DNA from 2 places in the Streptomyces sp. NPDC054866 genome. Region 2 is predicted to be linked to the other one. Evidence: predicted binding sites of a transcription regulator. Region 2 holds the regulator's gene; the other holds the start of a gene.
What was found. Region 2 encodes HspR, which represses chaperone genes until heat shock. Its sites were predicted from a motif close to TTGAGNNNNNNNNNCTCAA; they were not measured.

Region 1: a site for HspR is predicted at 5,378-5,396, ahead of lon (endopeptidase La). Genes of this name have one in related genera too.

Annotation. Positions count from the first base shown of each region.
Region 1 is NZ_JBSGZA010000003.1:1,001,530-1,016,883, forward strand. It holds gene ACWGI2_RS19965 (multifunctional oxoglutarate decarboxylase/oxoglutarate dehydrogenase thiamine pyrophosphate-binding subunit/dihydrolipoyllysine-residue succinyltransferase subunit) at 1-1,542, opposite strand, end outside; gene ACWGI2_RS19970 (HAMP domain-containing sensor histidine kinase) at 1,802-2,887, opposite strand; gene ACWGI2_RS19975 (response regulator transcription factor) at 2,901-3,641, opposite strand; gene ACWGI2_RS19980 (spermidine synthase) at 3,707-4,411, opposite strand; gene ACWGI2_RS19985 (rhomboid-like protein) at 4,564-5,310, shown strand; gene lon (endopeptidase La) at 5,419-7,848, shown strand; gene ACWGI2_RS19995 (lysozyme) at 7,918-8,760, opposite strand; gene ACWGI2_RS20000 (MarR family winged helix-turn-helix transcriptional regulator) at 9,039-9,551, shown strand; gene ACWGI2_RS20005 (protein phosphatase 2C domain-containing protein) at 9,662-10,507, opposite strand; gene ACWGI2_RS20010 (nitrate- and nitrite sensing domain-containing protein) at 10,864-13,683, shown strand; gene ACWGI2_RS20015 (roadblock/LC7 domain-containing protein) at 13,692-14,225, shown strand; gene ACWGI2_RS20020 (DUF742 domain-containing protein) at 14,222-14,626, shown strand; gene ACWGI2_RS20025 (GTP-binding protein) at 14,607-15,236, shown strand; gene ACWGI2_RS20030 (styrene monooxygenase/indole monooxygenase family protein) at 15,269-15,354, shown strand, end outside.
Region 2 is NZ_JBSGZA010000005.1:255,855-271,208, reverse strand. It holds gene ACWGI2_RS26100 (FG-GAP-like repeat-containing protein) at 1-1,155, opposite strand, end outside; gene ACWGI2_RS26095 (FG-GAP repeat protein) at 1,339-2,811, opposite strand; gene ACWGI2_RS26090 (FG-GAP repeat protein) at 2,942-4,366, opposite strand; gene ACWGI2_RS26085 (FG-GAP repeat domain-containing protein) at 4,491-5,846, opposite strand; gene ACWGI2_RS26080 ((Fe-S)-binding protein) at 5,996-8,278, opposite strand; gene dnaK (molecular chaperone DnaK) at 8,624-10,492, shown strand; gene grpE (nucleotide exchange factor GrpE) at 10,489-11,217, shown strand; gene dnaJ (molecular chaperone DnaJ) at 11,259-12,464, shown strand; gene ACWGI2_RS26060 (heat shock protein transcriptional repressor HspR) at 12,466-12,930, shown strand; gene ACWGI2_RS26055 (hypothetical protein) at 13,028-13,576, shown strand; gene ACWGI2_RS26050 (hypothetical protein) at 13,584-14,216, opposite strand; gene ACWGI2_RS26045 (DUF7224 domain-containing protein) at 14,203-15,354, opposite strand, start outside.

The sequences.
Region 1 (15,354 bases), on a different contig from region 2:
CTGGAGCCACTTGCGCTGCTTCGGGTCCTGGATGTGCATGAACTCGATGCCGGTGGTGCGGCAGTACGAGTCGCGCAGCACGCCGAGGACGTCGCGCAGCTTCATCATCGACTTGCCGGCGAAGCCGCCGACCGCGAACTCACGCTCAAGGTCCCACAGGGTGAGGCCGTGCTCGGTGATGTCCAGGTCGGGGTGCTTGCGCTGCTTGTACTCCAGCGGGTCCGTGTCGGCCATGACGTGGCCGCGGACGCGGTAGGAGTGGATCAGCTCGAAGACGCGGGCGGCCTTCGTGACGTCGTCGTCGTGCGAGGCGTCGATGTCCTTGAGCCAGCGGACCGGCTCGTACGGGATCCGCAGCGCCTTGAAGATCTCGTCGTAGAAGTCGTTCTCGCCGAGCAGCAGGTTCGCGACGATGCGCAGGAACTCGCCGGAGGCGGCGCCCTGGATCACCCGGTGGTCGTAGGTCGACGTGAGCGTCATGACCTTCGAGATGCCGAGCTTGTTCAGGGTGTCCTGGGAGGTGCCCTGGAACTCCGCGGGGTAGTCCATCGAGCCGACGCCCATGATGACCGACTGTCCGGGCATCAGGCGGGGGACCGAGTGGACGGTGCCGAGGCCGCCGGGGTTGGTCAGCGAGACCGTGACGCCGGTGAAGTCGTCCATGCCGAGCTTGCCGTCGCGTGCGCGGCGGACGATGTCCTCGTAGGCCTGCCAGAACTCGAAGAAGTTCAGCGTCTCGGCCTTCTTGATGCCCGCGACGACCAGCTGGCGGTCGCCGTTCGGCTTCACGAGGTCGATGGCGAGGCCGAAGTTCACGTGCTCCGGCTTGACCAGCGTCGGCTTGCCGTCCTTCTGCACGAAGGAGTAGTTCATCGACGGCATGGCCTTGATGGCCTGCACCATCGCGTACCCGATGAGGTGCGTGAAGGAGATCTTCCCGCCGCGGGCGCGCTTGAGGTGGTTGTTGATGACGATGCGGTTGTCGAAGAGCAGCTTCACCGGGACCGCGCGGACCGACGTCGCCGTCGGGACCTCCACGGAGGCGTTCATGTTCTTCGCAACTGCGGCGGCGGGGCCGCGCAGCGTCACGTACTCGGGTCCTGCCGGGGCCGATTCAGCAGGGGCCGCGGGCTCCGCCTTGGCGGCGGGCTTCGCGGCTGCGGGCTTCGCGGCGGGGGCCGGAGCGGCGGCCGCGGGCTTCGCAGCCGGAGCTGCGGGCGCGGCGGACGCGGCGGGCTTCGCGGGTGCGGCCGGAGTGGCTGCGGGTGCGGCGGGAGCTGCGGGGGACGTGGTGTCCGCAGCCCCCGCGGCTGCGTCACCCGCCGGCTTGGCCGGGGCAGCGGCAGGTGAGGCGCCCGCTCCCGGCTTGTAGTCGGCGAAGAAGTCCCACCAGGCTCGGTCGACCGAGTTCGGGTCCTGGAGGTACTGCTGATAGATCTCGTCGACGAGCCACTCATTGGGACCGAAGGCAGCAGCAGGGTCCTTGCCCTGACCGTCTTGGTCGGTCGAGATGCTCGAGCTACTGGGGGACTGTGACGACACGGCGGTAACCGCCCTCTTCCGCTTCACAAGGTGATGGACAGCGGGAATTAAGGCTACGCCTCCATCGCCGTCAGGTGCAGACCGGCCCCGTCATCCGTCGCGTAAGTCACATTGGATGGGGGGTTTCGGTGACGTAAATGGCGGGAAACAAGCGAGGTTCCGGATCGCCGGATGGCCGCGCGGGCCGTGCCCAACGCGGTGGCGTCACCCGGGCGCGCTTCCGATGCGCCCGCGAATCGCTTCCGTTTCGAACCCTACGTCAACTTCTCAGTTCGGGCAGGCCCGGAAGAGTGACCTGGATCCGGCAGCCACGAGGGGATTCGGCCACACCGATGTGACCGCCGTGCAGATCGACCGCCCAGCGCGCGATGGCGAGCCCGAGCCCGGTGCCGCCGTCGCTGCCGGGGCCCGACGGAGGCGTGTTGGCGTGGCTGCCGCGGTTGAAGCGCTCGAAGACCCGGTGCCACTCCGACTTGGGGATGCCGGGGCCCTCGTCGAGGACCTCCAGGTCCAGGGACTCGGGGTAGAGGCCGCGCCGGGCGCGCACGGTGACGCGGCCGTGCGGCGGGCTGTGCTTGACCGCGTTGTCGATGAGGTTGGCCACGACCTGGTGCAGGCGCTCGGCGTCCGCGTGCGCGGTCAGCTCGGGCGGCGTGACGTCCAGATGCAGATGCACGTCCGTGCGCGTGTGGCTGCCGGAGCCCGACGCGATGCCCGCACGCGCGGAGGCCACCATGTTGGCCTCCTTGAGGACGCCCGACAGGTAGGGCCACACCTCGAAGCGGCGGGCCTTCAGCGGTACGACGCCGTTGTCCAGGCGGGACAGGTCGAGCAGGGTCTCCACGAGCCGCCCGAGCCGCTCCGTCTGCTTCAGGGCCGTACGCATGGTCTCCGGGTCGGCGGCGGAGACTCCGTCGACGACGTTCTCCAGGACCGCGCGCAGGCCCGCGATGGGGGTGCGCAGTTCGTGCGAGACGTTGGCGACCAGCTCCTTGCGCTGCTGGTCCTGGGCTTCCAGGTCGTCCGCCATGCGGTTGATCGTGGTGGCCACGTCGCCCAGCTCGTCACGGCGGTCGGCGCCGCGCACCCGGCGCGTGTAGTCGCCGTGCGAGACGGCGCGCGCCACGGAGTTCATCTCGTCCAGGGGAGCGGTGAGGCTGTGCGCCACGAACTGCGTGATCAGCAGCGTGGCGATCACGGAGAAGACGGTGATGAAGCGCAGCTCCGTCTCCGTCTTCATCGCCACCATCAGCAGACCCGTGGTGATGAAGACCGAGACGACCACCAGCGTGCCGAGCTTGGTCTTGATGGAGAACGGCCGCAGCCCGCCGAAGGGACCTGTCATCGGACGGCTCACCTCAGGGGGTCGGGGTCTCCAGGGCGTACCCGACGCCGTGCACCGTACGGATCCGCTCGGCGCCGATCTTCCGGCGCAGGGCCTTGATGTGGCTGTCGACGGTCCGGGTGCCCGACGCGTCCGCCCAGTCCCACACCTCGGCGAGCAGCTGCTCGCGCGAGAGCACCGCGCGCGGCGTGTTGGCCAGGCAGACGAGCAGGTCGAACTCCGTCGGCGTCAGATGGACGTCCTCGCTGCGGACCCTGACCCGCCGCTGGGCGTGGTCGATCTCCAGCTCGCCGAGCCGCAGGATCCCGCTGCGCGGGGTGGTCGCGGCAAGGGCGGCCCGCTCGACCCTGCGCAGCAGGACGTGCACGCGGGCCGCGAGCTCCCGCATGGAGAACGGCTTGGTCATGTAGTCGTCGGCGCCGACGCCGAGCCCGACCAGCATGTCCGTCTCGTCGTCGCGCGCCGTCAGCATGAGGACCGGCACCGGCCGCTGGGCCTGCACCCGACGGCACACTTCAAGCCCGTCGAAGCCCGGCAGCATGATGTCCAGGATCAGCAGATCGGGCTGCCAAGCCTGCGCGGTGTCGACCGCGGACGGGCCGTCGCCCGCCGTTTGCACTACGAAACCCTCGGCGCGTAGCCGGGCGGCGATGGCGTCGACGATCGTCGGGTCGTCCTCGACCACCAGAACCCGGCGCTGGGCGCCTGGCATCGCCGCCGTCGCACCGTTGTGGGAGGTGTGTGTCTGCTCCATCGCCCGCCCCTGACACTGATCGCTTGTGTTCGGTCAGCAGGGTACGGGTCGCGAAGGCACCTCGGCTACGCAGCCCTGACGCCGAGATGAACCACGTCGGGTACGCCTCGGGCAACGGGGATCTCTTCCGTCCGTACCGACTGGAACCCGGCATTCCGTAGAGCGAAGTCGAAAGCGGACGAGGGCTGGGCGGACCACACGGCGAGCACTCCGCCGGGGTTGAGGCGAGCCTGACAGGCCGCCAGACCGGCCGGAGAATAGAGGGAGTTGTTGTCCTCCGTCACCGTCCAGTCCGGGCCGTTGTCGATGTCCAGACAGAGCGCGTCGTACGTTTTCGGGGTGCCGTCAGGGGCGTCGGCGCCGGAAAGGTGCGCCACGAGGTCTGTGTGCAGGATCTCCGTGCGCGGATCGGCGAGCGCGGTGCCGGAGAGCCCGGCCAGCGGGGCGTCCGCACCTGAGCGGTGCCAGTCGATGATGGCCTGCTCGCGCTCCACGACCGTGATGCGGCCCCAGCGCGGGTCGGCCGCCGCGTGGGCGAGGGAGAAGCCGACGCCCAGGCCGCCGATGAGCAGCGCGGGCTCCCGGGGATCGTCGAGGGCGTCGTACGCCGCGTCGACGAGCAGCCGCTCCGAGCGGCCGTCCGAAGTGTCCATGAGGAAACAGCCGTTGGCGATGATCTGCAGAAGCGCACCATGGCGCCGCAGTACGACTTCGCCGTACGGCCCCTCACGCCGGTCGATGACGACGGGGGCGGTGGTGTGGGTGTGCATGGCCGCCAGCGTATGACCGGCGCCCGTGCGGCTCGGGGCGGACGCGAACACGAGCGGGCAGGTTGCTGTGATTCGTGTCTCACGTGGCGCGGGTCATAGACAGTGCCGGAAAGATCGGCAAAGGGTGGACATGACGGAAGGAGCGTCCCACCTTGAACCTGAGCGTGTCGGCTGCCCCCACGGCACCCGAGGAGACAGCCCCGCCCGGCCTGGACGGCATCCCCCGGCAACGGTCCCGAGCCCCTGAGGTGACCGCCCCCGAGGCGACGGCCGCACCCGGACGGCGCCCGCGCCTCTGGCGCCTGCTCCCGACCCCCACGGGCACGCCCTTCACGTTCGGCTACGCGGCCGTGCTGACCGCGACATCGCTCCTGACGCAGTACGCGGACCCGTCCCTCATCTCGACGCTGCACCAGCACTCCAGCACGGACGTCGCGCACCTCACCCAGGAGCCGCTCCTCGTCCTGGTGGCCAGCGCGCTGTGGATCGCGGGCGGCATCGCGTCGCCGTACGCGATCGGCTTCCTGCTGGTCCTCACGGCCCTGGAGCGCCGCATCGGGGCGCTGCGCACCGCGGGCGTCTTCCTGCTCGGCCACGTCGTGGCCACCCTCGCGACCGAGGTCCCGGTCGGCCTCTCGGTCCTCGCGGGCCATCTGCCGGACAGCTCCTTGCACCGCCTCGACTACGGCATCAGCTTCGGTGTCGCGGCGAGCGTCGGCGCGCTGGCGGGCCTCTTCAGGCCGTGGCTCCGGTGGCTGGTGCTCGCCGGGTTCGGCGGCATGCTGATCGAGGATCTGATCGCGTTCGAGGACCCGATGACGAACTGGGGCCATCTGCTGGCCCTGTCGATCGGCGTCGCCACGTGGCCGCTGGTGCGACGGTGGCGCCGGCTCGCCTGATCGCCTCGTATCGAAGTGATCGCTGACAGCGAACACCCTTTGGGGAACATTCAAGGACTCACGAGCATTGAGTCCACATAGCTCAACTTGAATGCCGAAGGGGAGATCATGTCTGCTGAGTCTGCTCAGTCAAACGCGTCCACGCCGCTGACCCTGCCCGTGCTGCCGCTCGACGACGAGGTCGTCCTGCCCGGCATGGTGGTTCCGTTCGACCTGTCCGACGCCGACGTACGAGCCGCGGTGGAGGCCGCCCAAGCGGCCGCCCGCTCCAACGGGAGCAGCAAGCCGCAGGTCCTTCTTGTTCCGCGCATCGACGGCACGTACGCCGCGACCGGCGTCCTCGGCACCGTCGAGCAGGTCGGCCGCCTCTCCGACGGTGACCCCGGCGCCCTCATCCGTGGCCGTGGCCGCGTGCGGATCGGCGCCGGGACGACCGGGCCCGGTGCCGCGCTCTGGGTGGAGGGCGTCAAGGTCGAGGAGACCGTGCCCGACCCCCTGCCGGGAGCGGTCGCCGAGCTGGTCAAGGAGTACAAGGCGCTCGCCACCAGCTGGCTGAAGAAGCGCGGCGCCTGGCAGGTCGTCGACCGCGTCACGCAGATCGACGACGTCTCCGCCCTTGCCGACAACTCCGGATACTCCCCCTTCCTCTCCACCCAGCAGAAGATCGAGCTCCTGGAGACCGACGACCCGGCCGCCCGCCTGAAGCTCGCCACCGAGCAGCTGCGCGAGCACCTCGCCGAGCAGGACGTCGCCGAGGCCATCGCCAAGGACGTCCAGGAAGGCGTCGACAAGCAGCAGCGCGAGTTCCTGCTGCGCCGCCAGCTCGACGCCGTGCGCAAGGAACTGCGCGAGATCAACGGCGACAGCAAGGACGCAGCCGAGGAGTCCGACGACTACCGCACCCGCGTCGAGGCCGCGGACCTCCCCGAGAAGGTACGGGAGGCCGCCCTCAAGGAGGTCGACAAGCTGGAACGTTCCAGCGACCAGTCGCCCGAGGGCTCCTGGATCAGGACCTGGCTCGACACCGTCCTCGAACTCCCGTGGAACGAACGGACCGAAGACGAGTACGACATCAAGGGCGCCCAGAGCATCCTCGACGCCGAGCACGCGGGCCTCGAGGACGTGAAGGAGCGCATCACCGAGTACCTCGCCGTGCGCAAGCGACGCGCCGACCGCGGCCTCGGGGTCGTCGGCGGCCGTCGTGGCGGCGCGGTCCTCGCCCTGGTCGGTCCTCCGGGCGTCGGCAAGACGAGCCTCGGCGAGTCCGTCGCGCACGCCATGGGCCGCAAGTTCGTGCGGGTCGCGCTCGGCGGCGTACGCGACGAGGCGGAGATCCGCGGGCACCGCCGTACGTACGTCGGGGCGCTGCCGGGGCGGATCGTGCGGGCCATCAAGGAGGCCGGGTCCATGAACCCCGTCGTGCTCCTCGACGAGATCGACAAGGTGGGCTCCGACTTCCGGGGCGACCCGGCGGCCGCCCTCCTCGAAGTCCTCGACCCGGCGCAGAACCACACCTTCCGCGACCACTACCTGGAGGTCGAGCTCGACCTGAGCGACGTGGTGTTCCTGGCGACGGCGAACGTCCTCGAATCCATCCCCGAGGCGCTGCTCGACCGCATGGAGCTGGTCAGGCTCGACGGCTACACCGAGGACGAGAAGGTCGTCATCGCCCGCGACCACCTGCTCCCGCGCCAGCTGGAGCGGGCCGGTCTGGAGACGGACGAGGTCACCCTGGACGAGAGCGCGCTGCGCAAGCTCGCGGGGGAGTACACCCGGGAAGCGGGCGTACGGAACCTGGAGCGGTCCGTGGCGCGGCTGCTCCGCAAGGTCGCGGCCCAGCACGAACTGGGAGAGCGGGAGCTGCCGTTCACGGTGACGGACGAGGACCTGCGCGGGCTCATCGGGCGCCCGCACCACGTGCCCGAGTCGGCGCAGGACCCGGCCGAGCGGCGCACGGCGGTGCCGGGCGTGGCGACCGGGCTCGCGGTCACCGGCGCGGGAGGCGACGTGCTGTTCGTCGAGGCGTCGCTGGCCGATCCGGAGACCGGCGCCGCGGGCCTGACCCTGACCGGTCAGCTCGGCGACGTGATGAAGGAGTCCGCGCAGATCGCGCTCTCCTTCCTGCGCTCGCGCGGCGCCGAACTGGAGCTGCCCGTCGCCGACCTGAAGGAACGCGGCGTGCACATCCACTTCCCGGCGGGCGCGGTGCCCAAGGACGGGCCGAGCGCGGGCGTCACCATGACGACCGCCCTCGCGTCGCTGCTCAGCGGCCGTCTCGTCCGTACGGACGTGGCCATGACCGGCGAGGTCTCGCTGACCGGACGGGTGCTGCCGATCGGCGGCGTCAAGCAGAAGCTGCTCGCCGCGCACCGCGCAGGGATCACCACGGTGATCATCCCGAAGCGGAACGAGGCCGATCTGGACGACGTCCCGGCGGAGATCCTGCAGAAGCTGGACGTGCACCCGGTGACGGACGTCCGTCAGGTGCTCGAACTGGCCCTGACGGAGGCCGAGGTGAGGATCCCGGCCGCCGCGTGACGGAGGCGGCCGGTCAGTGAGGGCCCGGGACCCCGCAAAGGGTGCCGGGCCCTCGCGCGCCGGGCGTGCTCAGCCGTTGGCGAGTGCCTGCACCCTGTCCAGGGCGCCGTTGAACTTGTTGTGGTCCCCGACCGTCGGGCCCGTCGAGGTGTACTGCCACATGGTGTGGAAGCCCCATCCGGCGGGCAGCTCGCCCGGCGAGGTGTTGTAACGCGCGATCCACAGCGGGTTGTTGACCGCGAAGCCGCCGTAGTTGCCGGTGCACTGCTTCCACCAGCTGGTGGCCGTGTAGATCACCGCGTGCCGCCCGGTGCGCGCCTTGTACTGGTTCAGGAAGTCACGGATCCAGGTGACCATCGCCGACTGGGACTTGCCGAAGCAGGCCGCCCCGTACGGATTCCACTCGATGTCAAGCGCGCCCGGCAGCGTCCTGCCGTCGCGCGACCAGCCGCCGCCGTTGTCCACGAAGTAGTTGGCCTGGGTGGCGCCGCTCGTGGTGTCGGGCGTCGCGAAGTGGTAGGCGCCGCGGATCATGCCTACGTTGTACGAACCGTTGTACTGCTGGGCGAAGTACGGGTTCTTGTAGTACGTGCCCTCGGTCGCCTTGACGTAGGACCACTTCACGCCGCTGTTCCAGAGCGTCGACCAGGCGACGTTGCCCTGATGGCTGCTGACGTCGACGCCCTCGGTCTGTACGGCGTCGCCACCGGGCGGCAGACTGCCCTGCCCGTCGTGCTTGATGACGCCCTGGCCCATGCGGGCGGAGCCGCGGGCCGGTGTGTCATCGCCGCCGGCGGCCTGTGCGGCGCCCGGCAGCGTGAGGAGGAGGGAGAGGGCGGAGAGGACTGAGAGCAGGATTCCGGCCGCTGACCAGCGGGAGCGGCGGGGCGTTCCGGGTCTGTGCACGGGCATGTGCGTGCCTCCGTAGGCCTCGGTTGAGCTCGATGGAGCTCGTGGGGGGACCTGTCGACAGTTCCTGGTGTGAACATGTCACGCATGACGCTACGCACGTAGACCCGAGGCTGGGAAGAGGGTCCGGTCTCTGCCGTTGGTCTACTCCAGCGGCGGTGGCCTCGGGGTGATGCCCCGGGGCGTTACGAAATACTGGGCGAGCTGCGGCGATGGGCCGACGCGGATGTCTTCCGCCGTGCGGGGCGGAAAATTTTCATGATCCGGAAAGAAAGCGTGCCATGGGTGCTGAAGTGCACAAGGGCGGGAACGACGGTGGAGTCGACGTGGACAGGGAGGGCGGAGTCGACGTGAACAGGGGGGTCGACCGTGAGTTCCTCTCCCTGGAGCGTGAGTTGTCGCTGCTCCTGCGCCGGGCACGGGCCTCCTCCGGCGAGATGGCGCGTCAGGTCCACCCCGACCTGGAGCCCGCCGCGTACGGACTCCTGGTCTGCCTCGACGACTCGGGCCCGCAGCGGGCCACGGACCTCGCCGCGTACATCGGCGTCGGCAAGGCGACGATGAGCCGTCAGCTGCGCGCCCTGGAGGAACTGGGGCTCGTCGCCCGCGAGCCCGACCCCGCCGACGGGCGGGCCTGGCTGGTCCACCTCACGAAGGAGGGCGCGACACGGTTCCGCACGGTGCGGGCCGCCCGTCGGGAGCGGTACGTGCGGAAGCTGGCCGGGTGGGATCGCGCGGAGGTGGCGGAGCTTGCCCGCTTGCTGCGGCAGCTGAACGAGTCCCCGGAGTCTTGACGGGGCCGGCCCACCGCTCGGGCCGGGGCGCGGCATGTCTCCGTCCGCGGCCGCGTCGTGGCTGGTCGCGCAGTTCCCCGCGCCCCTTGAGGGGCGCACCCCCGGCCACGTCAGAACTCCGCGTACACCACCGCCGCGTCGTCATGCCGCTTACCCCGCGGGAACTCCGCGCCCTCCGGGTCCGCGCGCTCCAACTCCCTTACCCGGTCCACCAGGCGCTGCGGACCGTCCTTCCGCAGCAGCGCGAAGCACTCGGCCCAGTCGCCCTGCCGGAACGTCTCGACCCAGCGGCCGACCCCGTCCGTCAGGGCCGCCACCGCCGTCACCTCGGCGCGCGGCCAGGTGCCTGTGACGGCCCGAGCCGCCGCCGACGGGTCCGCGGCCGCGGTGAAGAAGCCGTCCTCCGCGTTCCGCAGGGCCTCGACGGCGGCGCCGTACGCGCGGCCCGCCTCCTCGCGCTCGGCGGAGCCGCGCGGCAGCGCGCGGACCGCGTCACGCATCGCGCGGATCCTCGGCGGCAGTTCCGCGAGGCGCTCGTCGAGCACCGGAGTGACCAGGCCGTCGGGGCCCGCCATCAGGAGCGCGGAGTCGGACAGGACGAGGTGCTCGACCTGGTCCTCGTCCCAACGCACCAGAATCACGGTCGCCTGAGGCGTACGCGGGTGAGAAAGGTCACAGGTTTGACAATGGGCCTCCGCGGTGCGCACGATCGCCGCCGCGAGGATCTCAGAGAGCGTCATATCCCGTCGTGAAACGGACAGTTCCCCCAGTGCGCCCCCGAGGCGCGCCGTGAACCAAGGGACGGAATGCAGACAGCCGTCATCTCCGGCAGGTGGAGTCACCCCATCCAGAAGGACGAGCGATCCGCCCTGTCCGGCCGCGGGAAGAATCACCGCCGCATAGTCCTCGTTGGGGCGTGCGGGGTCTCCGGGCTCGGTGGCGAGTTCGATACGCATTCGGCCAGTCTGCACGAGGCCTTCACAAGGTCATCCGGAGGTCGCAGAAAGCCGAGGATTGGCCCGGACCAGCAGGTCAGACGCCGGATTTCAGTCGGAATGATCGCTTCCAGCGGCGTGTGGCGGCGCATCCTGCCAAAGCCTGCGGTCGACGTCCAACCGGCGCACCGTGGCCGAGACTTTCGGTCCGGGGCGGGACTTGCTCCCCAACTCCCCGCCGATGTTCACTCCTTCGGGTGGCCAGGCATGTGATGCACGACTGCCACCCACCGGCACTGGAAGGGTCTGGAGCCGTACCGGGGGGCGCGTGTGTTGACGGATCGTCACCCGGGCCCATGGGCAGACGAAAAACAAGAATGCGAGCACCGGTGCAGAAGATGCGGCCTGGGCGCAAGGGCAAGCAGACGGCTCCCGAAGGGGCCACGCCGGGCGCGGACTCCCCTACAGAGCGATCGCCCGAGCCCACAGCGGGAGAGAACCCCGAGCCCACAGCGGGAGAGCACGCCGCCCCCGCCGTGACGGCTCCTGACGGCTCGAAGCCCGCCGACGGACCCTCGAAGCCCGGTGACGGACTCTCGAAGCCCGTGAAGTCCGTCAACTCCAAGCCCACCGCGCGCGTACGCAATCGGCTGATCGTCGCCGTCGCCGTCGTGGCCGCCGCGATCGCCGGGGCCGGAGCGCCCGCCATCGTCGCCGCGTCCGGGCAACTGAGCGACGCGCAGCAACTGGTGACCCTCGCCGAGCGAACCCAGGACGCCGTGTCCCTCGGCCACTCGCTCGCCGACGAGCGCGACGAGGTCACCTCGTTCATCGCGGCGGGCCGCCCGCAGGGCAAGGGGCTCTCCGAGAGCCGCAGCGCCCGCGTGGACCGCCAGATCGAGGAGCTGCGCACGGCTGACGCCCCGGCCGGACTGCGGGGCGACCTCGCCGACATCGCGGCCGTACGCAGAGCGGCGCTCACCGGCAAGAGCACTGCTCTGGAAGCCCACACGGCGTACTCGAACGTCATCACCGAGCTGCACGGCCTGACCCGCGAACTCGCCGAGAAGACTCCGCCACGCGCGGGCTCCGGCGCCTACGCCCTAGCCGACCTGGACCACGCCGTCGAGCAGGCGGCCAGCGCCCGCGGCCTCCTCCTCGCCACCCTCGCCGTCCCGCGCTCCACGGAGACGAGCACCACCGTCGACCCCGTCACCGGCCTTCCCACCACGGTGGTCGACGAGTCTCCCGCGCAGAGCAAGAGCCGTGACGCCCTCAGCGCCGCGGGCCAGCAGGCCCACACCCGCGCGGAGGCGGCACTCGCCGACTTCCGGGACGCGGCCACGGACGGCGCCCGCACCACGTACGACTCGGCGGTCACGGGCCACGAGGTGACGACGGCCGAGAAGTACCTCACCCGCCTCACCGACCAGCCCACGCTCTCCACCGCCGAGCGCGGCTACGACCGCAAGAAGCTCGACACCGCGCTCTCCGCCCGCATCGAGATGATGCGCGGCGCCGAGTCCGCGCTCACGGTGCAGCGCACCAAGGACCTCGCCGCGCTGCGCGACGACGACGTGACGGCCCTTGAGATCCGCGTCGCGCTCATCGGCGTCACGCTGCTCGTCGCGGTCGGCGTCTCCATGGCGATGGCCCGCAGCCTGACCCGCCCGCTGGCCGTCCTGCGCATCGGCTCGGCCCGCCTCGCCACCGAGCCCGCGCCCCAGGAGCCGATCCGCTTCACGGGCCGCGACGACGAGTTCGCCCAGGTCGTACGGTCCGTCAACGCGCTGCACGAACACGCGGCCGGTCTCACCGAGCGCCTCACCACGCTCGAAGCCGACCGCAAGCACCTCATCGGCCAGCGCCAGTCCATGGCCGACGAGCGCGAGACGCTGCGCGCCGAACTGGCGGAGGCCTCCGCCCACTTGGAGCGGGTGCGCCAGTCCATCCACGGCACGTTCGTCAACCTGGCCCTGCGCACCCTCGGCCTGGTCGAGCGGCAGCTCGCCGTCATCGAGAACCTCGAGGACCGTGAGCAGGACCCCGACCGCCTCGCCACACTCTTCAAGCTCGACCACTTCGCCACGGTCATGCGCCGCCACAGCGAGAACCTCCTGGTCCTCGCGGGTGCCGAGCACGGCCACCAGCACCCCGGACCGGTCCCGCTCGTCGACGTCGTACGCGCCGCGGTCAGTGAGATCGAGCGGTACGAGCGGGTGCGCATCGCCACGCTGCCGCCGCACGCGCACGTCGCGGGCTTCGCCGCGGACGACATCAGCCACCTGGTCGCCGAGCTCCTGGAGAACGCGACCTCGTTCTCGCCGCCGGACGCCTCCGTGGAGGTCTCGGGCTGGCTCCTGGAGAGCGGCGAGGTCATGCTCTCCGTGCAGGACGAGGGCATAGGGGTCACCGAGGACCGCATGGAGGAACTCAACTCCCGCCTCGCGGACTTCCGTCCGGACGACGCGTACGACCAGGAGAGCGGGGACGGGCTCGGGCTCGGCCTCTACGTCGTGGCCCGGCTCGCCGCGCGGCACGGGGCACGGGTGCGGCTGCGCGAGCAGAAGCAGGGCGGCGTCGCGGCGGTCGTGGTGCTGCCGAAGTCGATCCTCGCCGCTGCGCCCGCGGTGACGGCTCCGCCGGTCGGCGAGCCTGTGCCCGGCGGGGCCCCCGCCCTGCACCTTCCGGGATCGGAAGCCGAGGCCAACTCCAATGTGCTGCCGGGGCGCTCGGCGCTGACCGCTGCCCCGGAGGGCGATGAGGATCCGCTGATCGCGGCTGCGGAGCATGCGGTGCGGGAAGCGGAGGCCGAGCCCGAGGCCGAGCCTGAGCCTGAGCCCGAAGCATCGCCTGAGGCGACCATGGAGCTGACCCCTCCGGCAGTTCCCGAGGCCCCGGCAGCTGCCCCACAGCAGGACGCCCCCGCCCCCAAGTGGGAGCGCGTCACCGACAAGGGGCTTCCCAAGCGCACGCCCAAGATCACCGCGCCCGAGCCCACCGTGCCCAAGGCACGCAGCGGCTCCGTGGACGCCGAAGCGCTGCGCAAGCGTCTCGGGGGCTTCCACCAGGGAGCCATCAGCGGCCGTCGCGACGTAGAGGCCGAGCTGACCGGACGTAACGAAGACACGGACGAGACCGCAGAGAACAAAGAGACCGAAAACATGGGGGACACAGTCGAGGAGGCAAGTAGTTGACTGCGCCCATGCGCTCGCCCAGTTCTTCCACCGGCAGTAAATCCACCGGCAGCTCCACCGCCGGCAACAGCTCCGCCGGGTTCGGACTGAGCAGCGAAGCACGCAACCTGCACTGGCTGCTGACGAATCTCGTCGAGGAGGTGCCAGGCCTGCTGTCGGTCGCGGTGGTCTCCTCCGACGGCCTGCTCCTGCTCTCCTCCGACCCCGCACGCAACAACGAGCAGAAGGTCGACAACAGTTCGGGCCCCAAGGGGTCCAGCGCCGACCTCGCCACCATCGTGTCCGGCCTCGGTTCCCTCTGCATCGGCGCCGGCAAGCTGATGGACGCGGGATCCGTGAAGCAGACCGTCGTCGCGATGGAGGAGGGCAGCCTCTTCGTCATGTCGATCAGTGACGGCTCGCTGCTCGGCGTGCACGCCACCCCGGACTGCGACATGAGCGTCGTCGCGTACCACATGGCGCTCTTCGTCGGCCGCGCCGGGCATGTCCTCACCCCCGAACTCCGCAGTGAGCTGCGCCAGTCGATGGAGAGCGTCCGATGAGCAGTAAGCCCGGCAAGCTGCCCCAGCGGGGCGGCGACCGCAAACCCTCGCGCGTACGCCCGTACTCGCTCACCGGGGGCCGCACCCGCTTCGGTCACGTCCTGCTCGTCGAGACGTTCGTGGCCGCTCTCGAAGCCCCCGAGGAGCGCCTCGAACTGCCGCAGGGCAACGCCACCGCCCGCGTCATGCCGGAGATGCGGGCCATCGTCGAGATCTGCCGCCGGATGCGTACGGTCGCGGAGATCGCCGCGCTTTTGAAGATGCCGCTCGGCGTGGTCCGCGTACTGCTGAGCGACCTCGCAGACCAGGGAAAGATCCGCGTGTACGGAACGGGCCACGGCCCGGGACAGCCGGACCGCGCACTGCTGGAAAGGGTGCTCAGTGGGCTCCGCCGTCTCTGACCTGCGTATCCCGGGCCCCGACCCGGACGAGAACCTCCAAGCCTGGCAGACGGACCGCACCCGGGCCCCGATCGCGACGAAGATCGTGGTGGCGGGCGGCTTCGGCGTCGGCAAGACGACCCTGGTCACCGCGGTCTCCGAGATCACGCCCCTCCAGACGGAGGCGCTGATGACGCAGGCGAGCGAGGACACGGACGACCTCACGTCGACCCCGGACAAGACCACGACCACGGTCGCCATGGACTTCGGCCGGATCACGCTCGACGACGACCTCGTGCTCTACCTCTTCGGTACGCCGGGGCAGCAGCGCTTCTGGTTCATGTGGGACGACCTGGTGCGCGGCGCGATCGGCGCCGTCGTGCTCGCCGACACCCGCCGCCTGCCCGACTGCTTCCCCGCGCTCGACTACTTCGAGAGCTGCGGTCTGCCGTACATCGTGGCCGTCAACCACTTCGACGGCACCGAGGAGTTCGAGCCCGCGGACGTCCGTGAGGCGCTGACGATCCCGCGGCACATACCGGTCCTGATCATGGACGCGAGGCAGCGGATCTCGGTGATCGAGTCGCTGCTCTCGCTGGTCGGCCACGCCCTTGAAGCAACCCCCGAATAGTTCTTGCTTTAACCCGTAGGAGAAGCAGCCGCATGCGGAAGATACTCGTCGTCGGAGCCGGTCAGGCCGGGCTCCAGATCGCCCTCGGACTCCAGTCGCAGGGGTACGAGGTCACCCT
Region 2 (15,354 bases):
CGCCTTCGCCGCGCTGCCGATGGCTTCGCCCGGGGCGCCCGCGATCAGGTCGTCGTGACCGTCGGCGTCGATGTCCGCCACGGCGAGCGCGTCACCGAAGCCGTCACCGAAGCCGTCACCGGTCTCGGCGACGCCGGGCATGCCCGCGGTGTCCTGGTTGAACGTCTGCTGCTCCCAGCCGAAGCTGCCGTTGGCGCCGCCGAAGCGGATGTGGATGCCGCCGCCCTTGGTGAGCTCCTCGGGGCCGCAGGGGTCGTCGATGTTCTCGTCGGCGTTCTCGCGGCAGTTGCCGAGGGCGAGGTCGTCGTAGCCGTCGCCGTTGAAGTCGCCGGACGCGAGGGCGTTCGCGGCGCCGTTGGAGTTGTTCCAGAAGTTGAGCATGGAGCCTTCGTCCTTGTTCCAGCCGTAGAGGCGGACGTGGGACTGGGTGTAGGGCTGGTTCTTCGTGTAGTAGCCGAGGGCGAGGTCGGGGCGTCCGTCGGTGTCGAAGTCGCCGGTCGTCATGACGGGGGCGCGTCCGCCCATGCGGTCGGCCATGATCGGCTGGGTCCGGGCGGCGAGCGGGTTGAAGTTGGCGACGACCTGGTCCTTGCCGCCGATGGCGAGGTCGACGTCCGTGTCACCGGTGAAGTCGGCGGCGACCAGGGAATTCCCGTACACGTCACCGGACTTCGCGCCCCGGGCGGCGGTGTTGGCCAGGGCGAAGCCGTCGCCGGTGCCGTAGAGGACGGTGACGGAGCCGGCGTCGGTCGCGGCGTCGATGTCCTCGCCGGGAGCGCCGATGACGAGGTCGGCGTACTTGTCGTCGTCCACGTGCGCGGCGACGACGGAACCGCCGAACCGGTCACCGCTCTCCGGGGTGCCGGGCACCTCGACGGTGGCCTGGGTGATCCGCCGCACGCTGTGCGGCCCCGGCCCGTACTCCCCGCCGAACACGACGCTCACGTACCCGGCCTTGGCCTTGCCGTCGACGGTGCCACTGGGCACGCCGACGAAGAGGTCCTCGTACCCGTCCCCGTCGAAGTCGGCGGAGAGCGGGGCGGGGCCGGGCGCGGCGGTGGCGGTGGCCGCGAGGGGGAGGGTGAGGCCGGTGGCGGTCAGGGCGGTGGTGGCGGCCAGGGCGAGGATGCGGGCGCGCGGGGACACAGTGGGCACGGAGCGCTCCAACTTGTATGGATACAGGGTGAGTTGATGGGCGATCAGGTGAGGCGCGCCGGCTGCGCCGCTGCCTTGCTTCACCTGTGTGACACGCGGAGTTGGCCCAGGGTTGCCCTCCGGGCGGAGCCGGGCCCGCACGGAGGGGTGCGGGCCCGGGGATCAGCGGGGACGAGCGGGGGCTCAGTCGGCGAAGTTGAAGCCGAGGCTCGGTGTGCCCGTGGCCGAGATGCCGACCGTGGACGTGTAGACGCCGGAGCTGCCCGAGAGGGTGCCGTCGGGTCCTGAACCCAGGATGTACACCGCGCCGTTGGAGCCGTTCTCGCCGGACGCGCCTACGGAGACATCTCCCCGGCCGTCCGCGTTCAGGTCGTCGACGTGGACGTCCGAGCCGAAGTAGTCGTTCTCCTCATTGGAGTTGGGGACGCCCGGGGTGTCCTGGCTGTAGAGGACCGAGCCCGCCGTGGAGAGGCCGGAGCCGTCCGCCGCACCGTAGATGACGGTGACCGAGCCCGCGTCGGCGACGCCGTTCAGGTCCTCGCCGGGGGAGCTCGCGACCAGGTCGAGGTGGCCGTCTCCGTTGATGTCGCCGAGGTCGAGCTCCTGGCCGAACGAGTCGCCCTTCTCGCTGCCGCCCGGGACACCCGATGTGTCCTGGGTGATGGCCTGGCTGTCGCCGTACGGGCCGTTCGCGTTGCCCTTCACGACGTACACCGTGCCGCCCTTGTGGGCGCCGTCGATGCCCTCGTCCCAGGTGAGGCCGATGATGATGTCGCCGTAGCCGTCGCTGTCCGTGTCGCCCACGTCGGTGATGTGGCCGGCGGGCAGCCGCTGCACGCCGTTCGTGGTGACGCCGTTCGCGCTGCCCGGCAGCCAGAGGTTGGCGTTGTAGCCGTCGGCGGTGGAGAAGCCGTTGACGATCAGGTCGTCCTCGCCGTCGCCGTTGACGTCCCCGGAGTGCAGGGTGAAGGGGCCCGCGCCTTCGCCGCTGTGGATGGGCGGGAGCACGGTGTAGCGGCCGCCGGTGGCGCCGGAGCGGGAGATCCCGCCGTCGAAGATGTCGATGGTGGCCGCGCCCGACGTGGAGCCGACCGCGAGGTCGTCCTTGCCGTCGCCGTCGAAGTCGCCCGCCTGGATCGGGCCTCCGAACCCGTCGTGCTTGGTGGGGCGCGGGTCCTTGATCGTGGAGCCGCCGGACAAGCCGCCGGGGGAGCCCCACAGGACCTGGACGGTGCCGCCGTCGGCGTCCGAGCCGACGTCCTCGCCGACCGCGCCGACGGCGAGGTCGTCGTAACCGTCGCGGTCGAAGTCGCCGAACGCGGTGTCGGCGCCGAAGATGTCGCTCTTCTCGGCGGCGCCGGGCACGCCCGCGCTGTCCTGGCTGTACGTCACGTGGCGCTGCTCGGTGCCGCCGTACGTGACGACGACCTGGCCCGCCTTGTCCTTGCCGCCCACGCCGGCGAGCGGGGCGGACGTGGCGAGGTCGGCCACGCCGTCGCCGTTGAAGTCGGCGTCGTCCGGCTGGGTGGCCGCGGGGGCCGCCGTCGCGGAGGTCGCCGAGAGGGTGAGGAGTCCGCCTGTGAGGGCCGCGGCGGCGGCTGTCGCCGCGGCCAGGCGGCCGGGTCTGTGCGAGGTGGGGCGCTTGTGCTTGGGCACGGGGGCTCCTTGGTGGTTGTCGCCTCAGGGGGGGGTGGACTGACCCCGGCCGGGCGGAGAGCCTCGGCCCGGCCGGGAAAACTCGGATCGCTCGGCGGAACAGCCGGTCCGGGAGAACTCGGCTCGCTCGCTACCGGCTCAGCACGGCCCCGTACCCACTGGCGCCGGAGAGCCCCAGCTTTCCGGGAGTCACCGACGTCACCGCCGGGCTCGGGCCGTCCGGGGGCGTTTCCGCGTACCAGACACCGCCCGACTTCGCGTCCTCGCCGGGCGTGCCCACGGCGAAGTCCGGGAGCCTGTCGCCGTTGTAGTCGCCCGCGGTGACCGCCGCGCCGAGGCGGTCGCCCGCCTCCGCCGTGCCCGCGACTCCCGCGGTGTTCTGGCTGAAGGCGGGGCCCGCGAGGTCCGTGCCCGTGCCGGTCGAGGTGAGGAACCAGTACGTGCCCGCGTTCTCGGCGGTGCCGACCGACTCCGTCTCGGACCCGGCGATCAGCTCGTCGCGGCCGTCCTGGTCGGTGTCGGTGGACGCGAGGCGCCGCCCGAAGTCGTCCCCGGCCTCCGGGCTGCCGCCGACCTGCGGACCGCTCTGCGTCGTGCAGGAGGCGGGCCCGCCCAGCGTGGTGCCCTTCTTGCCGTACACGGTGAGGATCGCGCCGCCGAGACGGTCCTCGCAGGCCGTGGCCTCCGCCTCGGGGTTGGGCTGGACGTTGCCGATCGCCAGATCCGCCGTGTCGTCCCCGTCGAAGTCACCGGTGGCGAGCCCGGTGTCGGTGCTGTCACCCGTGGCCCACGTCGTCCTCCACTCGCCCGTGCCCGCGTCGCGGCTCTTCACCGTCGTACCGCTGACCTCCATGCCGTCGTAACTGAAGGCGAGGTCGTCCGCGCCGTCCCCGTCGAAGTCACCGGCGACCAGCGCGCGAGGTCCCGCGAAGTGCCAGCCCTCGACGCGGGACAGGTCGGCGGGAGAGCCCGCGGTGAAGGGGCCGGGACGCACCGAGACCGAACTGGTCTCGTCGAAGTGGGTGTTGAGGGCGATGTCCTCGTCGCCGTCCTCGTCGAAGTCCCCGCTCGCGAGCAGCTGGCCGTAACTGCCGTCGCTGACACCGCCGTTGGCCGCGGTGAAGCCGCCCTTGAAGCCACCGGGCGCACCCCACACGACGGCGACGGTGCCCGCGGAGAGGCCCGCGTCGTTGTCCTCGTCGGGCGCGCCGACGATCAGGTCGCTGTAGCCGTCGCCGTTCATGTCGTTCGAGTCGACGGCCGTGCCGAACGCGTCGCCCGCCTCTGCGGTGCCTGGCACGCCCGCCGTGGACTGGCTGACGGTGGTCGAGCCGTGCTTGCCGAGGCCGGACGCGCCGCCCCACACCACGTTGACGTAACCGGCCTTGGCCTTGCCGTCGACCGTCGCGCCCGGCACGCCGACCGCGAGGTCCGCGTAACCGTCGTTGTTGTAGTCGGCCGTTGGAACGGCGGGCTCGGCGGCGGACGCGCCGCCCGCGGTCAGGCTCGCGACGCCGAGCACGGTCGCGGCGATGGCCAGATTACGTACGCGCACACGGGACTCCCGGGAGTGGGGAAATACTTCCGGGGGTGTGACTTGCGGGGCGTACGAATGGTTGTGCGACGGGGGCGATGAGGTGACGTTCAGGTGAACCAGGGGCGGCCCGTGGGCGGAACCCCTACGCCCCGTCCCCCAGGGCGAGGAACTCCCGCGTGGAGAACGTCAGTTGAGGCTTACGCGCGACAAGGTCCGCCTCTGCCCCGCGATAGACCCCCACGGTGTCCTCGCCGTCTCCCTGATACGTCCGCAGGATGAGATCGGCCCGCTTGTCCCCGTCGAAGTCCGCGACAGCGACCACCTGCGTGGTGCCCTTCGCGGAGGGGACGACGGTGGCCGTGGCGTTCGCGCCGAGCCCCGCAGCCCGCCCCCGGAAGACCCGCACCTCCCCAGCGCCGCCGCCACTCCCGCCGCCCCCGCTCAGGACGAGCTCGCTCAGGCCGTCCCCGTCGAAGTCACCCGCGTTCACGGCCGCGTTCTTCGCCTCCAGCGTGGAGCGCAGGGTGCCGGGCACGTCGTAGCGCAGGGCGACTCCGTTCGGGCCCGCGATGGCCGCGTCGGTCGCCGCCCTGCCCTTGCCGAAGCGCCCGAACGCGGTGTCCGTGCCCGCGGGGAAGAGCACCCCGGTCTCGGCGGGGCCCTTCGGGCCGCCCAGGACGAGGGCGCCGGCGGCGGCACCGGACGCGTTCGCGGCCTTGCGGACGAGGAGGTCGTCGTAGCCGTCGCGGTCGACGTCCGTGGCCTTGCCGGTGACGAGGTCGTTGCCGGGCGCCGGCAGCGGCTTGCCCGCGGCGCGCGGGGCGCCGGTCCGCTTGAAGGGGCCGCGCAGGAAGGTGAGCCGGGCGCCGCTCGCGTGCAGGACGAGGTCGCTCGCGCCGTCGCCGTCGAAGTCCCCGCACACCGGCTGGTCGGACCAGTCGTTGCCGATGCGGGACTGCTTGGGCACCTGCACCTTCACGGCCTTGCCCGTCAGGCCCCGGGCCGAGCCGAAGAGGATCTGAAGCGGCACGGGCGGCTGGCCGACGCCGTCGTAGGGCGGGTCGGTGGAGACCAGCAGATCGGTGAACCCGTCCTTGTCGAGGTCGCAGGAGGCCTCCGACTCGAAGGCCGCGGGCAACTCACCCTTCGTACGCGCCCCGTTGGCCTGCGCACTCAGCAACTGCCGCGCCCCGGGCCGCAGTCCGTTCTTCGACCCGTAGACGACACCGATGCCCGCGTCGTCGCCGTGGCCGCTGTGCACGAGGTCGTCGAGTACGAGGTCGGGGGCGCTGTCACCGTTGAAGTCGTCCTCGACCTTGCTGCCCTTGCCGCGGGGGACGGGCTCCTGGGGAGTGCCCTTGCCCGTCATGCTGACGGGCCGGTGCCGTGCGTCGGGCTTGGCCGCCTCGTCGTTGCCGCCGCCGCATCCGGCGAGCAGCAGCGCGCAGCTGACGGCGAGAGCCGTACCCACGACACCGCCACGTCTGACGCCACGCATGTCACGTATCCCGGCACTCCGCATGCCCATCACCCGCCCCGACCGCCCCACCCGACAACAACCAGCACATGATGCCCCCCTCCCGCTCCACACGAAAGGCCGGTCCCGCCCCGGAGGGCGGAACCGGCCTGAAGGCGGTGCGGGAGTGGCTACTTCACCGGCTCGGGCTCCGGCTCGTCCGCGGTCTCTGACTCACCGGCGGGGTCCACCGGGGTCTTCACGGAGTCGAGAAGGAGCTGCGCGACGTCCACGACCTGGAGGGACTCCTGGGCCTTGCCGTCGTTCTTCTTGCCGTTGACGGAGTCGGTGAGCATCACCAGGCAGAACGGGCAGGCGGTCGACACGATGTCGGGGTTGAGGCTGAGCGCCTCGTCGACCCGCTCCGTGTTGATGCGCTTGCCGATCCGCTCCTCCATCCACATCCGCGCGCCACCGGCGCCGCAGCAGAAGCCGCGCTCCTTGTGGCGGTGCATCTCCTGCTGGCGGAGGCCGGGGACGGCGGACATGATCTCGCGCGGGGGCGTGTAGATCTTGTTGTGCCGGCCCAGGTAGCACGGGTCGTGGTAGGTGATGAGGCCCTCGACGGGCGTCACCGGGATCAGCTTGCCCTCGTCGATGAGGTGCTGGAGCAGCTGCGTGTGGTGGATGACCTCGTAGTCGCCGCCGAGCTGCGGGTACTCGTTGCCGAGGGTGTTGAGGCAGTGCGGGCAGGTCGCGACGATCTTCTTCGCGGTCTTCGGCTTGGCCGACTCGGGCGTGACCTTGCCGTCGTCGTCGAGCTCCTCGCCGAACGCCATGTTCAGCGCCATCACGTTCTCCTGGCCGAGCTGCTGGAACAGCGGCTCGTTGCCCAGGCGGCGGGCGGAGTCACCGGTGCACTTCTCGTCGCCGCCCATGATCGCGAACTTGACGCCCGCCATGTGGAGCAGCTCCGCGAAGGCCTTGGTGGTCTTCTTCGCGCGGTCTTCCAACGCGCCCGCGCAGCCGACCCAGTAGAGGTACTCGACCTCGGTGAGGTCCTCGATGTCCTTGCCGACGACCGGCACCTCGAAGTCGAGCTCCTTGAGCCACTCGAGGCGCTGCTTCTTGGCGAGACCCCAGGGGTTGCCCTTCTTCTCCAGGTTCTTGAGCATCGTCCCGGCCTCGGAGGGGAACGCGCTCTCGATCATCACCTGGTAGCGGCGCATGTCGACGATGTGGTCGATGTGCTCGATGTCCACCGGGCACTGCTCGACGCAGGCGCCGCAGCTGGTGCAGGACCACAGGACGTCGGGGTCGATGACGCCGTTCTCCTCGGCGGTGCCGATGAGGGGCCGCTCGGCCTCCGCGATCGCCGCCGCCGGTACGTCCTTCAGCTGCTCCTCGGTGGCCTTCTCGTTGCCCTCCATGTCCTTGCCGCCGCCCGCGAGGAGGTACGGGGCCTTGGCGTGCGCGTGGTCGCGCAGCGACATGATCAGGAGCTTCGGGGAGAGCGGCTTGCCGGTGTTCCAGGCGGGGCACTGCGACTGGCAGCGGCCGCACTCGGTGCACGTACTGAAGTCGAGGAGGCCCTTCCAGGAGAACTGCTCGACCTGGCTGACACCGAAGACGGCGTCCTCGGCCGGGTCCTCCCAGTCGATCGGCTTGCCGCCGGACGTCATGGGCTGGAGCTCGCCGAGCGTCGTGGAGCCGTCCGCGTCGCGCTTGAACCAGATGTTCGGGAAGGCGAGGAAGCGGTGCCAGGCGACGCCCATGTTCGTGTTGAGCGCGACGGTGATCATCCAGATGAAGGACGTCGCGATCTTCACCATGGCGAAGAAGTACGTGAGGTTCTGCAGCGTGGAGAGGTCCATGCCGCCGAACCACGAGACGAACGGGTACGAGATGAAGAACGACGCCTCGTAGCTGTCCACGTGGTGCTGGGCACCCTCAAGGGCGTGCAGCGTGAAGATGCAGACGCCGACGATGAGGATGACGGCCTCGACGAAGTACGCCTGGCCCTTCTTGGAGCCCGCGAACCGGGACTTGCGGCCCGGCTTGTCGGGGTTGCTCAGCTGCCGGATGACGATCAGCGTCAGGATGCCGAGCACCGTCATCGTGCCGATGAACTCGACGAAGATGTTGTACGGCGCCCACTCGCCGATGATCGGCAGCATCCAGTCGGCCTTGAAGAGCTGGCCGAAGGCGTTGACGATGGTCAGGAGCAGCGAGAAGAAGCCCACCGCCACGAACCAGTGCGCGACGCCGACGACGCCCCAGCGGTTCATACGGGTGTGGCCGAGGAACTCCTTGGCCACGGTGACGGTGCGCTGCACGGGCTGATCGGTGCGGGTGCCTGCCGGGACGGACTGGCCGAGCCGCATGAACTGGTAGATCTGCACGATGGCACGGCCGAACAGCGCGACGCCGACCGCGATTAGGACCAGCGACACGATGATCGCGGCGAGTTGCATTTGGGGGCTCCTCGGGCCTGCGAGGCGAACTATTACTAAGCGGTAACTTATGCAGTCCGTCTGAGACTACCCACTTACTCAGCCGCACTGTAGCCAGCGAGGCGGTGATCTGCGTCGCTCAGGCAACCCTTGCCGAGTCGCGGCTGCCGGGGGCGCCCCGAAGGGGCGCGGGGAACTGCGCGACCAGCCACGGCGGACCCGCAGACGGCTACCCGGCGGGGCCCGGGTTGCGCGTAAGCGCGGGATAAGAGTTGAGCCCCCAAGACTCAGCTCTGTTGACGCCGGCGCAGCGGTCATGCATTGTTGAGTCAGATCCACTCAAGAGTTACATCTGGAGGAACCGAAATGGCACGTGCGGTCGGCATCGACCTGGGCACGACTAACTCTGTCGTCAGCGTTCTTGAAGGCGGCGAGCCCACCGTCATCACCAACGCCGAGGGCGCCAGGACCACGCCGTCCGTCGTCGCCTTCGCGAAGAACGGCGAGGTGCTTGTCGGCGAGGTCGCCAAGCGCCAGGCGGTCACGAACGTCGACAGGACCATCCGTTCGGTCAAGCGCCACATGGGCACTGACTGGAAGGTGGACATCGACGACAAGGGGTTCAACCCCCAGCAGATCTCGGCGTTCATCCTGCAGAAGCTGAAGCGCGACGCGGAGTCGTACCTGGGCGAGAAGGTGGCCGACGCGGTCATCACCGTCCCGGCGTACTTCAACGACTCGGAGCGCCAGGCCACCAAGGAGGCCGGCGAGATCGCGGGCCTGAACGTCCTGCGCATCGTCAACGAGCCGACGGCCGCCGCTCTGGCGTACGGCCTCGACAAGGACGACCAGACGATCCTCGTCTTCGACCTCGGTGGCGGCACCTTCGACGTGTCCCTCCTGGAGATCGGCGACGGCGTCGTCGAGGTGAAGGCCACGAACGGCGACAACCACCTCGGTGGTGACGACTGGGACCAGCGCGTCGTCGACTACCTGGTCAAGCAGTTCAACAACGGCCACGGCGTGGACCTCTCCAAGGACAAGATGGCGCTCCAGCGCCTGCGCGAGGCGGCCGAGAAGGCCAAGATCGAGCTGTCCTCCTCCACGGAGACCACGATCAACCTCCCGTACATCACGGCGTCCGCCGAGGGCCCGCTGCACCTGGACGAGAAGCTCACGCGCGCCCAGTTCCAGCAGCTCACGTCCGACCTTCTGGAGCGCTGCAAGACGCCGTTCCACAACGTCATCAAGGACGCGGGCATCCAGCTCTCCGAGATCGACCACGTCGTTCTCGTCGGTGGCTCGACCCGTATGCCCGCCGTCGCGGAGCTCGTCAAGGAGCTGACCGGCGGCCAGGACGCCAACAAGGGTGTGAACCCCGACGAGGTCGTCGCCATCGGCGCCGCCCTCCAGGCCGGTGTCCTCAAGGGCGAGGTCAAGGACGTCCTGCTCCTCGACGTCACCCCGCTGTCCCTCGGTATCGAGACCAAGGGAGGGATCATGACCAAGCTCATCGAGCGCAACACCACGATCCCGACCAAGCGCTCCGAGATCTTCACGACGGCCGAGGACAACCAGCCGTCCGTCCAGATCCAGGTCTACCAGGGCGAGCGCGAGATCGCGGCGTACAACAAGAAGCTCGGAATGTTCGAGCTCACGGGCCTGCCGCCGGCCCCGCGCGGTGTCCCGCAGATCGAGGTCGCCTTCGACATCGACGCCAACGGCATCATGCACGTGACGGCCAAGGACCTCGGCACCGGCAAGGAGCAGAAGATGACCGTCACCGGCGGCTCCTCGCTGCCGAAGGACGAGGTCGACCGCATGCGCCAGGAGGCCGAGCAGTACGCGGACGAGGACCACAAGCGCCGCGAGGCCGCCGAGTCCCGCAACCAGGGCGAGCAGCTCGTCTACCAGACGGAGAAGTTCCTCACCGACAACGCGGACAAGGTCCCCGGTGACGTGAAGACCGAGGTCGAGTCGGCCGTCGAAGAGCTGAAGGAGAAGCTCAAGGGCGACGACACGGCGGAGATCCGCACGGCCACCGAGAAGGTCGCGGCCGTCTCGCAGAAGCTCGGCCAGGCCATGTACGCGGACGCGCAGGCCGCCGGCGCCGAGGGCGCTGCCCCGGGTGCCGAGGGCGGCGAGGCTCCGAACATGTCCAAGGACGACGACGTGGTCGACGCCGAGATCGTCGACGACGAGAAGCCGAACGACACGAAGGGCGGCGCCGCATGACCGAGGAGACTCCGGGCTTCGGCGAGAACGCCGAGAAGCCCGACGTCCCCTCCGGCGCCACCCCTGATGACGCGGCGCCGCAGGCCGCCGAGCCCTCCACCGAGGAGGGCCCGGCGGCCCCGGCCGGGGACGCAAGCAATGCGAGTCAGCAGACTCAGTCGGCTCAGTCGGCTCAGGACGTGGGCCTGATCGCCCAGCTGGACCAGGTGCGTACGGCGCTCGGCGAGCGCACGGCGGACCTCCAGCGGCTCCAGGCCGAGTATCAGAACTACCGCCGCCGTGTGGAGCGGGACAAGGTCACGGTCAAGGAGATCGCCGCGGCGAACCTCCTGTCCGAGCTCCTCCCGACCCTCGACGACATCGGCCGCGCCCGTGAACACGGTGAGCTGGTCGGCGGCTTCAAGTCGGTCGCGGAGGCCCTTGAGACGGTCGTCGCCAAGATGGGCCTCCAGCAGTTCGGCAAGGAGGGCGAGCCCTTCGACCCGACGATCCACGAGGCACTGATGCACTCGTACGCGCCCGACGTCACCGAGACGACGTGCGTCGCGATCCTGCAGCCGGGGTACCGCATCGGCGAGCGCACCATCCGCCCCGCGCGGGTGGCCGTGGCCGAGCCGCAGCCGGGCGCGCAGACGGTCAAGGGCGAGGCCGAGACCGCCACGTCCACGGACTCCGCCGACGCGGCGGAGGACAAGGAGACCGGTGGCGGCCCGGACGAGGGCTGACATGACGGAGCTGTTGTGAAGCGAGAGGAGGGACGTCGGGGATGAGCACCAAGGACTTCATCGAGAAGGACTACTACAAGGTCCTCGGCGTCCCCAAGGACGCCACCGAAGCCGAGATCAAGAAGGCGTACCGGAAACTCGCACGCGAGAACCACCCGGACGCCAACAAGGGAAACGTCAAGGCGGAGGAGCGCTTCAAGGAGATCTCCGAGGCGAACGACATCCTCGGTGACCCCAAGAAGCGCAAGGAGTACGACGAAGCGCGTGCTCTCTTCGGCAACGGCGGCTTCAGAGCCGGTCCCGGAGGCGCGGGCGGCGGCGGTTCGTTCAACTTCGACCTGGGCGACCTCTTCGGAGGCGGCGCCCCGGGCGGTGGAGCGGGCGGCGCCGGCGGCGGCTTCGGGGGCGGTCTGGGTGACGTCTTCGGGGGCCTGTTCAACCGAGGCGGCACGGGTGCGGGCGGCGCGGGCACGCGTACGCAGCCCCGGCGCGGCCAGGACATCGAGTCCGAGGTCACGCTGAGCTTCACGGAGGCGGTGGACGGGGCGACGGTCCCGCTCCGGATGTCCTCCCAGGCTCCCTGCAAGGCCTGTTCCGGCACCGGCGACAAGAACGGCACACCGCGCGTGTGCCCGACCTGCGTCGGCACGGGCCAGGTCTCGCGGGGAGGAGGCGGCGGATTCTCGTTGACCGACCCCTGCGTGGACTGCAAGGGCCGCGGGCTCATCGCCCAGGACCCGTGCGAGGTCTGCAAGGGCTCGGGCAGGGCGAAGTCGTCGCGCACGATGCAGGTGCGGATCCCCGCGGGCGTATCGGACGGCCAGCGCATCCGCCTGCGAGGCAAGGGCGGCCCCGGTGAACGGGGCGGCCCGGCGGGCGACTTGTACGTGGTCGTGCACGTCGACACCCACCCGGTCTTCGGCCGCAAGGGCGACAACCTGACGGTGACGGTTCCGGTGACGTTCGCAGAGGCGGCACTGGGTGGCGAGGTGAAGGTCCCCACCCTGGGCGGCCCGCCGGTCACCCTGAAGCTGCCTCCGGGCACCCCCAACGGTCGTACGATGCGGGCGCGGGGCAAGGGCGCGGTCCGCAAGGACGGTTCGCGGGGCGACTTGCTGGTGACGGTGGAGGTATCGGTTCCGACCGAACTCTCCGACGCGGCGAAGGAAGCCCTGGAGACGTACCGCGAGGCGACTGCGGACGACGATCCGCGGGCAGAACTGTTCCAGGCCGCGAAGGGAGCATGAGATGGACGGCCGTCGTCGACAGTCCAATTTTGGGCGGGCGTACCAACTGACAGACGAGACGCCGGTCTACGTCATCTCAGTGGCCGCCCAGCTTTCGGGCCTCCACCCGCAGACCCTGCGCCAGTACGACCGCCTCGGCCTGGTCTCCCCGGACCGCACGGCGGGCCGTGGCCGGCGCTATTCGGCCCGCGACATCGAACTGCTGCGCACGGTGCAGCAGTTGTCGCAGGAAGAAGGCATCAACCTCGCAGGCATCAAGCGCATCATCGAGCTGGAGAACCAGGTCGCGGCGCTTCAGGCGAGGGTGGTCGAGCTGTCCAGCGCCGTGGAGGGCGCGGCCGCAGCGATGCAGCAGCGCGAGGCGGCGGTCCACGCGTCGTACCGCCGGGACCTGGTCCCGTACCAGGATGTGCAGCAGGCGAGCGCGCTGGTGGTGTGGCGTCCGAAGCGGACGACGGAGCAGTAGCGCAGTAGCGCTCACTAATATGTGGGCGTAGGGGCCGGGAGGCAGGACCTCCCGGCCCCTTTTCGTTTCTGCTGGGGAAAGCGGGGGTGGGGTCGCCATGGCCATGGTGGGACTGTTCTGGATCGCCGAGGGCGATGTGTACGTGGGCGCGAAGCCGTCAGGTTTGGCGGCGGGGGTGCGCCTGACTCCGGAGGGCGTGGTGGCCCTGGGCGACAAGCAGTCGGCGTTCTACCCGTGGGACGAGGTGCGGGCCTTGACGGTCGAGGACGCCCCGGTGAAGTCGCTGAAGGGGCAGGGCGTCGTAGCGCTCAAGACCCTGAAGCGGCAGGTGGTCACGCTGGTGGACCTGGCCCTCACCGTGGGCCTTGGTGGCGCGGACGAGGCACCGCTGATGACGGTACGTCTCCAATCGCCGTCGGGCGAGACCGAGCTGGCGGCATACATCGCCGCTACGGCCGCCGGCTACTCCCGGACGGAGTACGACCTTTCGCGCGAGCTCCTGACCCGTCTGACGGACGGCGCGGCAACGATGAACACGACGCTGGCGAGGATGGCGGAGTGGGGCCGCGCACACGAGGGCGGTTCACCCCGGGCATCGGAGCGGGAGGCACTGCTCCGAAGCTGGGCCACTGCCGACGCCGCCTAGGGGGCGATCAGTCCTCTTGGGAGAGGGGCCTCGCCGCTCTGTGGAGGAAGGCCTTCCGTCGCCAGGGAGTTGCCGCGATCGCGGTAACTCCGAGGCTCAGAGCGACAGCGGCAACAGCCCAGCTGAAGAGGTCAGTAGGCGGGTTGGCCGTCCAATCCCACCAGTTGTTCGGGTACCAGACGAGAAAGAGGACCGAGGTCAGCGGGATGGCCCAGCCGAGTTGCTGCCCCAGTACGGCGGCGGACAGCAGGGCCAGGCCCAGCCAGATCAAGAGGGACCGGACGAAGACGGTCCCGGATTCCGGCCCGTTGGCGAGGGCCTCCGCGCCGAACGAGAAGGCGCAAACCGTCAACGTGAGCGCAGTGCAGTAAACAGCGCGAAGGCGGTGCATCGCGGATGCCCCCAGCGCGTCGTGTGCCGACATGGCTCCGTCGAGGGCGGCAGAGAGAAAGACAGCCGACAGGAGCGGAAGCTCTTGCCGGTATGGCACGCCCGTGGTGACTCCGCCGCTGCCGATGGAGGGAAGCGCGATGTTGGTACCACCGAACAACGCTGACAGAAGGGCTACAACCGCGGTGCCGGTGACGACGGCTGTAGCCCGGTGGACTCTCGCATAGCGGAGCAGATCAGTGCCATTCATCAGGCTTGCACCACGAGCTCTCACGAAGTACCTGGCTGCGCTCCTGCTCGACCCACTTCTGCTGCTCGGCCGACGGCATCCGCGCAGCCTTGGTCGCCTCGCGCTGGGCGGTGTCGACTCCTTCCATATGGAGTCCCTCGTCGGCGACGGCCGGGTCCTGTCCCACGGCCTGGTATTCAAGCCATAGTGCGATGTTGTCCATGGACTGCCACGCACGGCGTTCGTCCTCGGGCGGGCTGCAGTCGCCGAACGACTCAGTGAACACCTGGTCGGCCATGGCAATCGCCGCGGTGCGTACGTGCCCTTCGGCGATGTCGAATCCCCGGTCTCCCAGGTCGGTCCGCCGGAGCCCGAACTCGTAGAACACGGCGGGTGTCTTGATCCAGGAATGATTGGTCTGGTCGAGGCGCTGAGCCATCCGCGTCAGCTCCGGCAGATACTTCCGGTGCTCGGGCCAGACGCACACCCGCGGGGCGCTGTCGTCGGCACGATCGCACAGCGGCGTGGTCGCCGAGGCCGGACGCTCCACGCGCAGTTCGCCGGCGGCTGGGGTCGCGGCCAGAGCGGTGAAGGAACAGACCACCGACCCGACGGCAATGCCGCGTACATGCCGTGGCGATTTCCGGCGGGGCGTCTGGCGCTCGGCCTTCCTCTTCAGCGGCGGTGCCGTCACCGCCAGCACCGCGAGAGCGAGAGCGCACAGGAGACGAAGGGCGACCGGCAGCGGATTCATGTGGGTGTCCGGCGGCCCCGCGAGGACGTTGAACTTGAACGGCAGGGCCAACATGCTGATGAAGCAGCCCAGGGCGCACACGATGGGTGTGAATCCCGCCGAGGGCCACCAGCGGCCGGCCAGATGTCCCACGGACGCGAAAATGATCAGGGTCGAGGCGCCGAGGAGCAGATAGGACGGCCATAGGAACCCCGGTCCCGCGTCGCCGAGCGAGACGGCTGCGGCGGTGAGGCACCCGATCCCGTACGCGAGGAATCCGAGCGTGAGGGTGGCGGCCAGCCTCGCGGCCTCGATCTGCCAGCCGGGCCGGGCGGCCGCGAGAAGGAACTCGGGCATGCCCGCCCGGGAGGAACGTCCGGCCTGCCAGGCGGAAACACCGGCGAGTACGGGCCCCAGGAAGAGCGT